Regions from separate parts of the Streptomyces sp. NPDC006691 genome, predicted to be linked through region 2. Evidence: riboswitches for the same ligand, from Rfam matches in the RefSeq annotation. Region 2 holds a riboswitch; each other region holds the start of a gene.
The links. Region 2 has a riboswitch for cobalamin ahead of ACFYNP_RS25445 (ribonucleoside triphosphate reductase). Riboswitches for the same ligand answer to the same signal wherever they lie in the genome.
Positions count from the first base shown of each region.

Region 1 (5,071 bases), on a different contig from region 2:
AAACCCATGACCACACGCACCGAGGACGGCAGCGCCGGAGACGTCGACTACGGCGCCATCGGCTCCGGATACGCCTCCTACCGCCGCCCCGACGAGCGGATCGCCCGGCGCATCGCCGAGGCGCTCGGCGACGCCCGGACCGTCCTCAACGTCGGCGCCGGCGCGGGCTCCTACGAGAACGCGGCGCAGGCCGTGACGGCGGTCGAGCCGTCGGAGTCGATGCGTGCCCAGCGGCCCGCCCGCCTCGTGCGCGCCATAGACGCCGTCGCCGAGAACCTGCCGTTCACGGATGGGGAGTTCGACGGGGCGATGACGCTGTTCAGCGTGCACCAGTGGTCGGACGTGCGGGCCGGGCTGCGCGAGATGCGGCGGGTGGCCCGCGGCCCCGTGGTCGTCCTCACCTGCGATCCGGCCCTGGTACGGGACTTCTGGCTGTACCGGTACGCGCCCGAGGTCCTGGACACCGAGGCCCGGCGCTACCCGGCCGTCGAGGAGGTGGTCACCGCGCTCGGCGGCGACTGCACCGTCGAGAACGTGCCCATTCCGCTGGACTGCACGGACGGCTTCAACGAGGCCTACTACGGCCGTCCGGAGAGGCTGCTCGACCCGGCCGCCCGCCAGGCCTGCTCCGCCTGGAGCTTCGTCGACGACCTGGCCCGCGAGCGCTTCGACACCGCCCTGCGCCGCGACCTGGCCTCCGGCGCGTGGGACGAGGAGTTCGGCCATTTGCGCGACCAGCCGGTCTACGAGGGCTCGCTGGTGATCGTGCGGGCCATGCCGTAAGCGCCGTACGAGGACAGCGGACGCTCGGCGGCTCGTGCACGGGGCTGCTCGACCCGGCGTGAGCGGCGGCCCCGCGCCGAGGGTCCGGCCTGCTACTTGTTCGGCCCCCGCAGCCGCCCGAACGCCTTCGTCAGCCCGCTCAGCGGCGAGGCCTCAGCCTTGTCCGGCCTCGGGCCCGGCAGCCGGGGAGCGTCCACGCCGGGCGCCTCGGCCAGGGCGGCGTGGGCCGCCTCCGCCGCCTCGCGGTAGAGGTCGCGCTGGTGGGTCATGGCGTCCAGCGCCTCGGCGTACTGGGCGACCATGGCCTGGGCGTGGGCCAGCTCCTCGTGCGGGTCGAGCAGGTGCCAGCCCCTGCGCAGACGGGTCAGCGCCTGCTCCGCGTCCGCCGTGAGGATCTGCGGCATGGCCGCGAACTCCCGGATCCTGTCGAGGAGTTCGGTCGGTTCCGAACCGTCGAGGAAGACGCTGCGCACCGTGAAGCGGTCCGCGTCGTACCACGTGCCCGGAGGCACCGTGGGCAGCACGACGCCGCCGCCGCGCGGCATCCGCACGCTCAGCTCGCGCTTCATCGCGTGGTCGGCGATCTGTGCCTGCTCCGGCGTGCCCCGGTGTTCGATCACCCGGTGGCGCAGGCTCGGCGGGAGGAAGGCGGAGATGGGCCGCTGTCCCCGCGCGTCCGGCGTCATCGCCTCGTGCACCACGACGTGGACGTACCAGCTCTGCCGGGTGCACTCCCGCAGCAGGTGGCGCAGCTCGTCGTCGTCCTTCGGCAGGTGGTTCGTGGTCCGCAGCCGCAGGTTCGCCACCGTGTCGTGGTCCCAGTCGATCTGGTCGCTGTCCGGCCAGAACATCGTGGCGGGCGACGGCCAGTGCGCGTCCCAGGCCCGCTCGGCCTCGGCGGCCAGGACCCAGGTCACGCCCTCGTCGGTCTTGCGACGGCTGTCGGGCTCGTACGTGGTCAGCTGTGCGCGCACGGTGACGTCGCCGGACACCCGCCAGCGGGCCTCGAACAGGCGGCGGGCCGACGGGCCGGGGTCGGCGGACTCGTCCCGCGGGTACAGGACGGTGGGGCGCGCCGCCTCGACGGGGTCGAGGTCCAGGAAGTCGTCCAGCACGCCGGCCGCCTTGAGGGCGATCAGGTTGCGCCGGACGTCCCGCTCGGGCTCGGGCCCGAGGTGGCGCCCGCGCCCCAGCCACGCGGTGTCGGGGACGGTGGTCGGGGAGGTGCTGTTCTTGGCCATGGAGTCGTTCTGTGAGTGATCGGGGCCCGACCAGTATGCTCTGTGGCTCCCTCGATGCAAGCGGCCCCGCCTTCCCGGCCGCGGCGCCCTCTCGCGCCTGTCCGCATATACCGGTCATTCCCGTCCGCCCCTACCGGTCGAGTCGGCGTCCGGCGGTCGCCGCGGGAGACCGGGATCGGGGCCGGCGGCCGGGAGGATCCCTTGGACGGGCGAGGCCGGCTGGGCGGGAGAATGCGGAAACCCGGCGGGCCCCCGGATCGATCCGGGGGCCCGCCGGGCGTGTCCTGGTACCTCGTGCGGCGGAGCGCCGTGCCTGCCGCGGCGTCCCGAAGGACGCCGCACGGGGTGCCCGCAAGGGCTCAGCGGCTGTCCGCGGAAGGAATCAGTTCGCGGCCGGTACCCCCGCCGCGGGCACGGCCGCCGGCTTCGGGTTGAGCAGGCGCTCCGCCAACTCGCCGAAGATCAGGCCGAGTCCGCCCCACAGGGTGGCCTGGATGGCCAGCGCGGAGAGCCGGAACCGCCACAGCAAGGTGGCGGGGAAGTCGGCCGGCACCTCGTTGATGACCGGCAGGAACGCGTAAGCGAGGCCGATCACCAGCGCGAAGGCCGCCAGTGCGACGACCGTGGCGTACCAGGTGCCCAGGCGCGGCGCGAGACGCTTGCCCAGAATGGTCGCGGCGATCGCGAGGAGCACGCTGAGCACCATCATCAGGAAGTACAGGGAGGTCCGCTTGCCGATGGTGTCGGGGTCGCCGACCGACGGCGGGTTCGCCGGGTACTTCAGGAACGGCACGACGTACACCGCGAGCAGCGCCGCTCCCGACAGGAGCAGTGCAGTGGCGCGCGCGGAGAAGCGCCCGACCCGGCCGAGCGCGAAGCAGAACGCGAGCGCGGCGATGCCGCCGAAGGCGATCCCGTAGACCAGGACGCCGGTGGCGAGGCCCGCGGTGGACTGGAGGGAGCGGGAGACCAGTTCGACCTCGTGCTCGTGTGCCGGGGCGTGTGCCTCCTCGAAGCCGATGGCGCTGTCCACGCCGGGCTCACCGAGGAAGTACGCCACGACGAGGGCGAGCAGGCCGGCGCCGAGGCCGGCGAGCATGCCCCGCACGAGGAGGTTTCTGACCGTTGCGGAGTTCATGGATGTTCGGCGTCCCTGTCAGTGGCAGGGGAAGCCGAGCAGGTGGCGGGCGTCGTGGACCCACTCGTGGACACCGGCGCCGCTGACCAGGGAGGTGGCGCCCTGTTCGGCGCCGACGAAGTACAGCAGGACCAGCATCAGGATGCCGAAGAAGGCCGCCCAGGGGACGACGGCGCTCAGCGGCAGCTTCGCGGGAAGGGTGGGGGTGGTGGCAGTCGGCTGGGCGACATGCTGCGCCATGGCAGGGGCCTCCTCTGGGAGTTCGCGTCCCATCTCGGTGGTGCACATGACGACGGCTACGGGTCTGACTCCGATCCGCCTCTCCTGGGGCGACTCGTTCACAGTGGCGCGACCGTGCCGGAATTCCACCGGCTTCCGTTCTGACGTCGTCGATATCCAACTGAAGGTACCGCGCGGCCGGGAAGCGGCCAAGACCACGCCACTTGGCGTGATCTTCCTCTCCCGCCGACCGCGAACTCGGGCCCGGAAAGGCCCATTTCGGCCATCGCGGCCCGGATCGGGTCAAGGTGTCGCACGGGGCGCACGGGCGCGGACGTCACCTCGCTGACCTGTGGTCGCTCCGCGGGATGGGCGGTCCGCCACCTGGGTGCCCACCGGGCGGACTCCGCAGGACGAGGGTCGCCCCAGGGCGTTCACGCGTCCGGTCCGGCCGCAAGCCCGGATCCTGCGCACAGGACGACGGGCCGTGACGCGTTTCTGACGCCTCGGCGCGAAGCGAGCGCGCGACAAAGGGCGGGACACGCACGGTCCGGGCGGCCGCTCTACCTCCCCCAACTGCGCGAACGGCCTGGCTTCAGGCCTGCGCGCGCCACCTCCGACGCCCCGTACGAGAGCCGACGGCAGGTCCGGACGGAACGTTCAGCCTGACCGAATCCCGACGGTACGTGGGCAAACATCGCGAAGGCGCGATCATCGTATCGAGTTAATGTCCCCGGCTTCCCTTGGTCCGGGGGGCGAACCGGCCGTTAGTGTCCTTCTGGTCCCGGACGGAATCCGTTCGTATACCCCTTTCGTACCTCTTGCCCCGTGCATCCGCATGCCCGCTGCCGCCCCCCGACCGAGGAGAGCTCGCCCGATGACTGTTGATTCGCGCCCGGACACTCGGCTGGAGCCGCCACGGCAGTCCCTGGGCACGGCGGCCGCGCGCAACCTCGCCACCACCACCAAGTCCGCCCCGCAGATGCAGGAGATCAGCGACCGCTGGCTGCTGCGGATGCTGCCGTGGGTCGAGACCAAGGGCGGGGTCTACCGGGTCAACCGGCGCCTCACCCACACCGTCGGCGACGGCCGGGTGGAGTTCGTCCAGGACGGCGCCGCGGTCCGGGTGATCCCGCGCGAGCTGGGTGAACTGGCGCTGCTGCGCGGCTTCGACGACGTGGAGGTGCTCACCGCCCTCGCCGATCGCTGCGTCCAGCGGGACTTCTCGGCCGGCGAGACGCTGGTGGAGGAGGGCACCCCGGCGGACCGCCTGCATCTGATCGCCCACGGCCGCATCGGCCAGACCTCGGTCGGCGGGTACGGCGACGAGCTGTCCTTCGATGTACTCGGCGACGGCGACCACTTCGGCGAGCACGCCCTGCTGGACGAGGACGCCCGCTGGAAGCACACCGCGACCGCCGAGACCTCGGGCACCCTGCTCACGCTCTCCCGCGCCGACTTCGCGGGAGTGCGCTCCTCGGCACCGGAGCTGCGGGACCACGTGGAGACGTTCGTCTCGCTCCCCCGCCGACGGCAGAACCACAAGGGCGAGGCCGAGATCGCGATGGCGGCCGGCCACAAGGGCGAGCAGGAGCTGCCGGGCGCGTTCGTCGACTACGAGGCGGCGCCGCGCGAGTACGAGCTCTCGGTCGCGCAGACCGTTCTACGGGTCCACACCAGGGTCGCCGAC
Region 1 covers NZ_JBIAGW010000031.1:22,348-27,418, reverse strand. Annotated here, with positions in the region: gene ACFYNP_RS36020 (class I SAM-dependent methyltransferase) at 7-783, shown strand; gene ACFYNP_RS36015 (hypothetical protein) at 876-2,024, opposite strand; gene ACFYNP_RS36010 (CbtA family protein) at 2,407-3,162, opposite strand; gene ACFYNP_RS36005 (CbtB-domain containing protein) at 3,181-3,402, opposite strand; cobalamin riboswitch at 3,442-3,575, opposite strand; gene ACFYNP_RS36000 (family 2B encapsulin nanocompartment shell protein) at 4,259-5,071, shown strand, end outside.
Region 1: another riboswitch for cobalamin. It lies ahead of ACFYNP_RS36005 (CbtB-domain containing protein); the one in region 2 lies ahead of ACFYNP_RS25445 (ribonucleoside triphosphate reductase).

Region 2 (5,071 bases):
GGGCGGCCCGAGCCGTCGGCCAGGTAGACCTGTTCGACCCCGCCGATCTTCTCTCCGTCGGGGTCGTAAGCCACCAAGCCCTTGAGACCCTCGGGGCGGCTGAACATGTCACCGGTACTCATGCGGATCACTCCTGACCTGTCGGGGGGATGGGCACGGCGGCATCCGCATACGGAGCCCCGGCCCTCGCTACAACCCCGCCACATCCCCCGCGCCCCGGCGACCGCAACCGACCGCGCGCAACGGCTCACACGCCGCCCACCGCCCCCGCCCCCATGCCTGGCGGCAGCCGTCCGGGGCGGCCGGGCGCATTAGGCCATCCGCGTGAACGCGCCCATTGCGCACGGGACGCGAACCGTGACGCCCGGTGATGCCAGACGAGCCGACGCCCCTCGGGCCCCGTCACGACGCCCGCCCGGTGCGATGATCACGTTTCTCACGCTCAGGGATGAACGGATCTCCGCTCGGCTCGACTTCCGTCTCGGCCGCCCGCTACGAAGTTCACCCAGTACGGGAGAGCTTCGACGAGGGGTATTCATGCGCATGTCTGCCAGGACGACCATCCGTGCCACGACCAGCGTCAGGACGACGGCCTCGGCCGTCCTTGTCGTCCGGCAGGCAGGGGGCGCGGCGGCGGGCCCGGCCATGGTCGTAGCGGCGCTCCCCGGTGGGACGTCCTGATGGCCAGGCCCCGTCTGCTGCTCGTCGTGTGCGCCGGGCTGCTCGCCACCGGCTGTGTCTCGGTCACCTCCAAGCCCGGGCAACCCGACCGACAGCTGAAGCCGGAAGGCGGCCGCCTCACCGCCGTGTCGCCCGGGCCGGAGCAGTGGCCCGCCCGCGAAGCCCTGGCCCCGGCGACCGGCTCGGCGCCCACCACCCGCGGCTCGGGCGCCGTCCAGCCGCCGGACGGGCCGGCCCCGGACCGCCCGCGCCCCGACACGGCGGCCTCGGCTCACCGCACCCCGGTCCAGCGCCGGGCCGCCGCCCGGCACCCCGCGCCCGCGATCCCGCCGCACCACCACCGCGAACAGCCCCGCCCCCGTTACGACCCAGGTCAGGTCTGCGCCTGGGCCAAGGGCACCGGCTTCGACCCTGCGGTGGTACGCGCCTGTCAGCAGCAGCTGGGGCTGAGGTGAAGAGAGCCGCCAACTGACCCCCCAACGGCGGCGGTTGGGGGAACCCCTCACCGAACTCCCGCGTGTTCCGAAGAACGTCCTGGCGGCCCGTTCCCCGCCCCGGCACTATCGGCGCGTGATCCGCGTTGAACCAGTCGAACGGCGAGCCCGGGCCGCGTCCGGCTCGCATCGATCAACGGTCCCGGAGGGAACGCATGGCGCAGCACAGCGCGGAGGTCACCCATCGATCGGTCCCCTCCCCGGCCGGCCGGATCCATCTCGTGGAGCAGGGCACCGGGCCCTTGGTGCTGCTCGTTCACGGCTTCCCGGAATCCTGGTACTCCTGGCGTCATCAGCTGCCCGTGCTCGCGGCGGCGGGATTCCGCGCGGTCGCCCTCGACGTACGCGGCTACGGCCGCTCCTCCAAACCGGCCGCCGCATCCGCGTACCGGATGGTCGATCTGGTCCAGGACAACCTCGCGGTGGTCCGGGCCCTGGGCGAGGAGTCGGCGGTGATCGTCGGCCATGACTGGGGCGCGGCCATCGCGGCGAATTCCGCCCTGTCCCACCCGGGGGTCTTCCGCGCGGTGGGGCTGCTGAGCGTTCCCTACGCGCCGCGCGGCGGGCCGCGCCCCAGCGAGCTCTTCAACGGCATGGGAGGAGACCAGGAGTTCTACGTCTCGTACTTCCAGGAGCCGGGCCGCGCGGAGGCAGAGATCGAGCCGGATGTCCGCGGCTGGCTCACGGGTTTCTACGCGGCGCTGTCCGCGGACACGATGCCGGCTCCCGGCGCCCCGGACCCACACTTCGTCAGCAGGAACGGCACCTTGCGCGAGCGCTTCCCCGCCGGCAGGGTGCCCACTTGGCTCGGGGAGCGTGAACTCGACTTCTACGTCGGCGAGTTCGAGCGCACTGGTCTCGCCTCGGCCCTCAACCGGTACCGCAACATGGACCGCGACTGGGAGGACTTCGCCGCCTACGACGGCGCCCCCATCACCCAGCCGTCCCTGTTCATCGGCGGTGCCCGCGACGCGTCCACGACATGGCTGGCCGATGCGATCAAGGCATACCCGGACACCCTGCCGGGGCTGGTCGCCTCCCATGTTCTGGACGACTGCGGCCATTGGATCCAGCAGGAACGTCCGGCCGAGGTCAACCGGCTCCTCACCGACTGGCTGGCCGGCCTGCCCGCCTGAACCACCCCCCCCCGTCTGCGCCCCGCACCAGTGCCATCGGGGCAGGAGGGACCAAGGGGACATGGAGGATCGGTGATTTCCCGGCGCGGACCGGGCTCGGCGCCTAGGGTCGGTGACATGCGCATTGTTATCGCTGGTGGTCACGGTCAGATCGCACTGCGGCTCGAACGGCTGCTGCACGCACGCGGAGACGACGTCGCGGGGATCATCCGCACAGCGGAGCAGGCAGGCGATCTGCTGACGGCGGGCGCCGAACCCGTCGTGTGCGACCTGGAGTCGGCGTCCCTCGATGAGCTCGCCCCGCACATGGAGGGCGCGGACGCGGCCGTGTTCGCGGCCGGCGCCGGCCCGGGCAGCGGAGTGGCCCGCAAGGACACTGTGGACCGTGCGGCATGCTCCCTGTTCGCGGACGCCGCGGAGGCCGCCGGGGTGCGGCGCTTCATCGTCGTGTCCGCGCTGGGCGCCCGGAACGCGCCCGCGCCCCGCGGTTCCGCCTCCGTATTCGCCGCCTACCTGTACGCCAAGGCCGCGGCCGACGCGGATGTCCAGGCGCGGGCCGGGCTCGACTGGACGATCCTTCGTCCGGGCCAGCTCACCAACGGGCCGGGCACGGGCCTGGTGACCCTCGCCGAGTCCACCGGAGGAGGGGCCGTCACCCGCGACGACGTGGCCTCCGTGCTGGCCGCCCTGCTTCATGAGCCCGGCACCGCGGGGCAGACCCTGGAGCTGATCGGCGGAAGCGTTCCGGTGGACAAGGCGGTCGCCTCGCTCGTCGCCTGACTCACCGCGCAAGCGCTCGGCGGTTCGGCGGTTCGGCGGTTCGGCGGTTCGGCGGACCATGACCCGCGATGGGCAGTAGCCGTCACCGCCGCCCGCCGAGACCGAAGTCCCTTCCCTATGGCCCCACATACGGGACCAAGGTCACACAACATCTCGTGTCGGGATATCGCATCCCATCGCAGATGTAGTGTTTCGTTCTGCCGGTTCGACGGCCGCGGCCGATGCCGCGCGTCGAGGCAAGAGGGAACCCGGTGGGAATCCGGGACTGCCCCGCAACGGTGAGTGGGAACGACGGCCGGGTGCGTACGCGCATCCGCACGCGCACAACCCGCGAGTCCGATACCTGCCGGCACACATCCGCGCGTACTCACGCCCGGAGAACGTTCCGACGCCTCGTGGGAGGGCTGACGTGACTGTCGTCGACGCCGTCGATTCCGTGACCGAATATCTGGACCGCAGCGACTGGCGGGTCAACGCCAATGCCAATCAGGGCTATTCGCTCGGCGGCCTGATCCTCAACACCGCGGGAAAGGTCATCGCCAACTACTGGCTGGACCAGGTGTATCCAGAGGCGGTCGGGCGCGCCCATCGCGACGGCGACCTCCACATCCACGATCTCGACATGCTCGCGGGCTACTGCGCGGGCTGGTCGCTGCGCACCCTGATCACCGAGGGTCTCAACGGAGTGCCCGGCCAGATCGACTCGGGGCCACCGCGCCACTTCTCCGCCGCGGCCGGCCAGATCGTGAACTTCCTCGGCACGCTCCAGAACGAGTGGGCCGGCGCCCAAGCCTTCAGCTCGTTCGACACGTACATGGCTCCGTTCGTCCGCAAGGACGCCATGACGTACTACGAGGTCCGGCAGTGCGTCCAGGAGATGGTGCACAACCTCAACGTGCCCTCGCGCTGGGGCACCCAGACGCCGTTCACCAACCTCACCTTCGACTGGACCTGCCCGGTCGATCTGCGTGCGGAGGTGCCCGTGATCGGCGGCGTCGAGATGGACTTCCGCTACGGGGACCTCCAGGCCGAGATGGACCTGATCAACCGCGCGTACATCGAGGTGATGACCGAAGGCGACGCCGCCGGGCGGGTGTTCACCTTTCCCATCCCCACCTACAACATCACCCGGGACTTCCCCTGGGAGAGCGAGAACGCCGACCGGCTGTTCGCGATGACCGCCAAGTACGGGCTGCCGTACTTCCAGAATTTCATCAACTCCGACCTCCGGCCGCACCAGATCCGTTCCCTGTGCTGTCGGCTCCAGCTGGACCTGACCGAGCTGCTCAAACGCGGCAACGGACTGTTCGGCAGCGCCGAGCAGACCGGCTCCCTCGGCGTCGTCACCGTCAACTGCGCCCGGCTGGGCCATGTCCACGCCGGTGACGAGGACGGCCTGTTCACCGCGCTCGACCGGCTCCTCGAACTCGCCCGCACCAGCCTGGAGATCAAACGCGTCACCGTCCAGGACCTGATCGACGGCGGGCTCTACCCCTACACCAAGCGCTACCTCGGCACCCTGCGCAACCACTTCTCCACCATCGGCGTGAACGGGATCAACGAGATGATCCGGAACTTCACGTACGACACCCACGACATCACCACCGCCGCGGGACACGCCCTGGCCGTGCGGCTGCTCGACCATGTGCGGGCCACGATGATCGAGTTCCAGGAGCAGACCGGGCACCTCTACAACCTGGAGGCGACCCCGGCAGAGGGAACGACGTACCGGTTCGCGAAGGAGGACCGCAAGCGCTTCCCCGGCATTCTCCAGGCAGGTTCGGACGAGCACCCCTACTACACCAACTCCTCACAGCTGCCGGTCGGTTGGACCGACGATCCGTTCACGGCGCTGGAGATGCAGGACGAGTTGCAGGGCAAGTACACCGGCGGCACCGTACTCCACCTCTACATGTCGGAGCGCGTCTCCACCGGGGAGGCCTGCCGCAACCTCGTCCGCCGCTCCCTCGAACGGTTCTC
Region 2 covers NZ_JBIAGW010000012.1:200,721-205,791, forward strand. Annotated here, with positions in the region: gene ACFYNP_RS25425 (DUF2382 domain-containing protein) at 1-122, opposite strand, end outside; gene ACFYNP_RS25430 (hypothetical protein) at 681-1,136, shown strand; gene ACFYNP_RS25435 (alpha/beta fold hydrolase) at 1,331-2,311, shown strand; gene ACFYNP_RS25440 (NAD(P)H-binding protein) at 2,429-3,091, shown strand; cobalamin riboswitch at 3,276-3,457, shown strand; gene ACFYNP_RS25445 (ribonucleoside triphosphate reductase) at 3,501-5,071, shown strand, end outside.

Region 3 (5,071 bases), on a different contig from region 2:
CGGGGCCGCTGCTCGGCGTCTTGTCGCTCACGTCGTTCGAAACCATGGGGTCATCGTATAGATTCCCGGTCCGCTTCCCGGAATGTGATCTCGCATCCTGGACCGATCCCGCTCAGGATGCGGGCAGCCCGGGTGCGGGCGGGACGCGGCCGGCGCTCGGCGGCAGGTAGACGACGGTGGGCGCGCCGGTCGCGGGGTGGACGCTCACCTCGGCGTTCACCCCGTACACCGCGCCGAGCAGGTCCGCCGTGAGGACGTCCGCGGGCGGGCCCGAGGCGACGACGCGGCCGGCCGCCAGGACGCAGATGCGGTCGCAGTAGTACGCGGCGAGGTTCAGATCGTGCAGGGCCAGCAGGTTGACGGTCCCCAACTCCCTTACCAGGGACAGGACTTCGAGCTGGTAGCGGATGTCGAGGTGGTTGGTCGGCTCGTCCAGGACGACGACGTCCGGCTGCTGCACCAGGGCCCGGGCGACCAGGGCGCGCTGGCGTTCGCCGCCGGACAGCGACGGGAAGGGGCGGGCCGCGAGGTCGGCGATGCCGACGCGGGCGAGCGCCTCGCGCACGAGCGCGTGGTCGGCGGTGGTGTCGGCCTCCCAGAAGCGGTGGTGCGGGGAGCGGCCCATGGCGACGATCTCGTGGACGCTCAGCTCGATGCCCCCGGCGTCGGCGTCCTGCGGGACGGTCGCGATGCGCCGGGCACGGGCCTTGACCGGCAGCGCGTGCAGGTCGGTGTCGTCGAGCAGGACGCGTCCGGCGGTCGGGCGCAGGGCAGCGTAGACGCAGCGGAGCAGGGTCGTCTTGCCGCTGCCGTTGGGGCCGACCAGGCCGACCGTCTCGCCGTCGGCGGCGCCCAGGGTGATGCCGTGGAGCAGGGTGCGGCCCTGGGGCGTGGTGTACGAGAGCGACTCGGTGCGCAGCGTCGTCATGCGGGGCCGCCTTCCGCGCGGGTCCCGTGGCCGCGCAGCATCCACAGGAAGAACGGGCCGCCGGTGAGCGCGGTGAGGACGCCGACGGGGATGTCGCTGGGGGCGGCGACGGTACGGGCCGCGAGGTCGGCGAGGACGAGGAAGGCGGCGCCGCCGAGGGCCACGACGGGCAGCAGGGTGCGGTGTGCGGCGCCGACGGCCAGGCGGGCGGCGTGCGGAACCATCAGGCCGACGAAGCCGATCGCCCCGGTGTACGCGACGAGGACGCCGGTCAGCAGCGAGGCGAGCACGAAGGCACCGGCGCGGAAGCGGCCGGTGTCGAGGCCGAGTACGCCCGCGCCCTCCTCGCCGACGAGGAGCAGGTCGAGCGGGCGGGCCAGGGCGATCAGGACGAGCGTGCCGAGGACGAGGGCGACGGCGGGCAGCGCGAGCATGTCCCAGCGGGCGCCGCCGAGTCCGCCGAGCGTCCAGTGCAGGACTTCCTGGGCGTGGGCGGCGCTGGCCGAGGTGACCAGGATGAGGCTGGTGAGCGCGGACAGGACGTACGAGACGGCGACCCCGGCGAGCACCAGGCGCCCGCCCGTCATCGAGCCGGCGCGCCGGGCCAGGGCGTACACGAGGACGAGGGCGGCGAGCGCGCCCGCGAAGGCGGCGGCCGGCAGGGCGACGGTGGTCGCCACCCCGGCCCCCACCCCGAGCACGATCACGGCGACGGCTCCGGCGGAGGCCCCGCTGGAGACGCCGAGCAGGAACGGGTCGGCGAGCGGGTTGCGCACCAGGGCCTGGAGCACGGTCCCGATGACGGCGAGCCCGGCACCGGTGACGGCGCCGAGCACCACGCGGGGCGCCCGGACCTCCAGGACGATCGTGCGGTACGGGCTCGGCTCGGCGCGGCCGGCGACGATCGCGAGCACCTGGCCGACGGGAATCCGCACCGACCCCAGCGCGAGCCCGGCGACGGCCGCGGCGAGCAGCACCAGGGCCAGCGCCGCGAGAACGAGCGGGTAGCGCGAGCGGGTTGTCCTGCGCGGGCCCCCGCGCTCCCGGGCCGGCGGTGCTGCCGCTCGCGGCAGGACCTTCACTCCCCCGTCCCGAGCTGCGCCGCCAGCTTGGCGACCGCGTCCGGGGCCCGTACGCCGGTGACCATGTCGGAGAGGGGCAGGACGGCGAACCGGTTGTTCTTGACGGCGGGGACGGAGGCGAGGGCCGGGTCGTCGCGCAGGCGCTTCTTCTTGGCGTCCACGCTCGTGCCGCCGTAGTCGAGGATCAGGATGGTCTCGGGGGCGCGGGCCACCACGTTCTCCCAGCTCGCGTCGCCGAAGGACTGCGTCTTCAGGTCGTCCGCGAAGACGTTGCGGCCGCCGGCGCGGGTCACGATGTCGTTGCCTATGCCCTTGCCGCCCACGGTGAACGCCGTCTTGTCGCCGCTGTCGTAGACGAAGACGGGGGTGGGCGCCTTGTCCTCGCGCGCCGTGCGGGTGCGTTCGCTGGTGGCCTCGGCCGAGCGGATCCAGGACTCCGCGCGGTCACCGACACCGAAGGTGCGGCCCACCTCGCGGACCTCCTCGTACACGTCGTCCATCGTGGTCGCGGCGCCCTGGGGGCAGTTCTCCACGTTGAGGCGGGACTTGATGCCGCTCTTGGCGAGGGCCTCGCGCGCGCGGCCCTCGCCAGCGGCGAAGGCGGAGGCGTAGCCGCCGTAGACGAAGTCCGGGTTCACCGAGAGGAGCTTCTCGTACGAGGGGTACTCGGCGGCCAGGACCGGGACCGAGCGGTAGTCGGCCGCGTACTTCGGCAGCACCTTGTCGTCCAAGTAGGCGGTCCCGGCGAGGGACTTGGCGAGGCCGAGCGCCAGCATCACCTCGGTGGCGTGCTGGTTCATGGTCACCGCCCGCTTCGGGGGCGCGGTGTACGTCGTGGTCACCCCGCAGTTGGTGACCGTGTAGGGGAAGCCGGGGGCGGTGGCGCCGCCGGCTTCGGGCTTCGCCTGGGTGCTGGTGCACGCGGCGAGCGGGAACAGCAGGGCGGCGGCCAGGGCCGCACGGCGCCAGAGCATGGCTGAGCTCCTCCAAGGGGATTTCCACGTCCCCTGTCGTCGGGAGAAGGCGGCAGGTCAGTTCCTGGCTTCCGGCTCCGCGGGCTCGCCGCGGGGCCGGTCACAGTGGCGGGACCGTGCCGGATTCGCACCGGCTTCCTGGCCCTGCCGCCCGATGATCAAAAAGTGCGTATGCACAGTATGCGGGATCACCGGGCACGCGTATCCGTCAGTAGGCCTCTACGACCCTTACGTCTTCCTCCGTGATCACGCCGTCCACGATGCGGTACGAGCGGAACTGGAACTCCCCGGCCCCGTCGGTGTCCGCCGTGGAGACCAGGACGTAGTGCGCGCCGGGTTCGTTGGCGTACGTCACGTCGGTGCGCGAGGGGTAGGCCTCGGTCGCGGTGTGGGAGTGGTAGACGATCACCGGCTCCTCGTCGCGGTCGTCCATCTCGCGGTAGAGCTTGAGGAGGTCCTGCGAGTCGAACTCGTAGAACGTGGGCGAGCGGGCCGCGTTCAGCATCGGAATGAACCGCTCGGCGCGGCCGGTGCCCGCCGGGCCCGCGACCACACCGCACGCCTCGTCGGGGTGGTCGGCGCGGGCGTGCGCGACGAGCTGGTCGTACAGGGCCTGGGTGAGGGTCAGCATGTCGGCAAGGATAAGCATGCGGGCCGCCCCGTATCGAGGTGCGATACGTAACGGCCCGCATGGTGAGAATGTGCTGGTCAGAGCCTCAGCTGCGCTTGGCGAACGCCTTGTTGTCGGGGTTCTTGGCCTTGAGGACCAGGTAGGAGACACCGAGGATCAGGGCCCACAGCGGCGCGCAGTACAGCGAGACGCGGGAGTCCTTGTCGATGCCCATCATCACGATGACCATGAAGATGAAGAGCAGCGCGAACCAGCTGGTGTACGGGGCGCCGGGGGCGCGGAAGCTGGACTGCGGCAGCACTCCGGCGTCCGACTGGCGGCGGTAGCGGATCTGGCAGACCAGGATCATGATCCAGGCCCACATGCCGGAGATGGTGGCGAAGGAGACCACGTAGTCGAAGGCCTTGCCGGGCGCCACGTAGTTGATCCACACGCCGACCAGCATGAGGGCGGCGGAGACCGTGGTGCCGACCAGCGGCGTGCCGCTCTTCGTCAGCTTGGTGAAGACCTTCGGGCCCTGGCCGTTGAGCGCGAGGTCGCGCAGCATGCGGCCGGTGGAGTACATGCCCGAGTTGCAGGAGGAGAGCGCGGCGGTCAGCACGACGAAGTTGACGATGCCCGCGCCGACGCCGAGGCCCATCTTCTGGAACGCCGCGACGAAGGGGCTCACGCCCGGCTGGAACTCGTGCCACGGGACGACCGAGAGGATCATGATCAGGGCGCCGATGTAGAAGACGGCGATGCGCCACGGCACGGTGTTGATGGCCTTGGGCAGCGTCTTCTCGGGGTCCTTGGACTCGCCCGCGGTCACACCGACCAGCTCGACGGCGAGGAAGGCGAACATCACGATCTGGAGCGTCATCAGCGTGCCGCCGATGCCCTTGGGGAAGAACCCGCCGTCGTTCCAGAGGTTGGCGACGGTGGCGGTGTCCGCGGCGTCCGAGAAGCCGACGGTGAGGATGCCGGCGCAGATCAGGATCATGCCGACGATGGCGGTCACCTTGACCATGGAGAACCAGAACTCCAGCTCACCGAAGAGCTTCACGGAGATGAGGTTCACGGCGTACAGGATGAGCGTGAAGATCAGCGCATAGGCCCACTGCGGGATGCTGCCGTGGGTCCAGAAGGACATGTACTGGGCGGCCGCGGTCACTTCGGTGATGCCGGTGACGACCCAGAAGAGCCAGTACGTCCAGCCGGTCACGAAGCCCCAGAACGGGCCGATGAACTCACGGGCGTACTCCGAGAAGGAGCCCGACACCGGGCGGTACATGAGCAGCTCGCCGAGGGCGCGCATGATGAAGAAGATGACCAGGCCCGCGATGGCGTAGGCCAGGATGAGGCTGGGGCCGGCCTTCGAGATGGCCTTGCCCGCGCCGAGGAAGAGGCCGGTGCCGATGGCACCGCCGATCGCGATCATCTGGATCTGCCGGGCCCCGAGGCCCCGCTGGTATCC
Region 3 covers NZ_JBIAGW010000016.1:115,450-120,520, reverse strand. Annotated here, with positions in the region: gene ACFYNP_RS28945 (putative leader peptide) at 1-46, opposite strand, end outside; gene ACFYNP_RS28940 (ABC transporter ATP-binding protein) at 113-928, opposite strand; gene ACFYNP_RS28935 (FecCD family ABC transporter permease) at 925-1,914, opposite strand; gene ACFYNP_RS28930 (ABC transporter substrate-binding protein) at 2,007-2,984, opposite strand; cobalamin riboswitch at 3,018-3,151, opposite strand; gene ACFYNP_RS28925 (Mov34/MPN/PAD-1 family protein) at 3,193-3,615, opposite strand; gene ACFYNP_RS28920 (amino acid permease) at 3,701-5,071, opposite strand, start outside.
Region 3: another riboswitch for cobalamin. It lies ahead of ACFYNP_RS28930 (ABC transporter substrate-binding protein); the one in region 2 lies ahead of ACFYNP_RS25445 (ribonucleoside triphosphate reductase).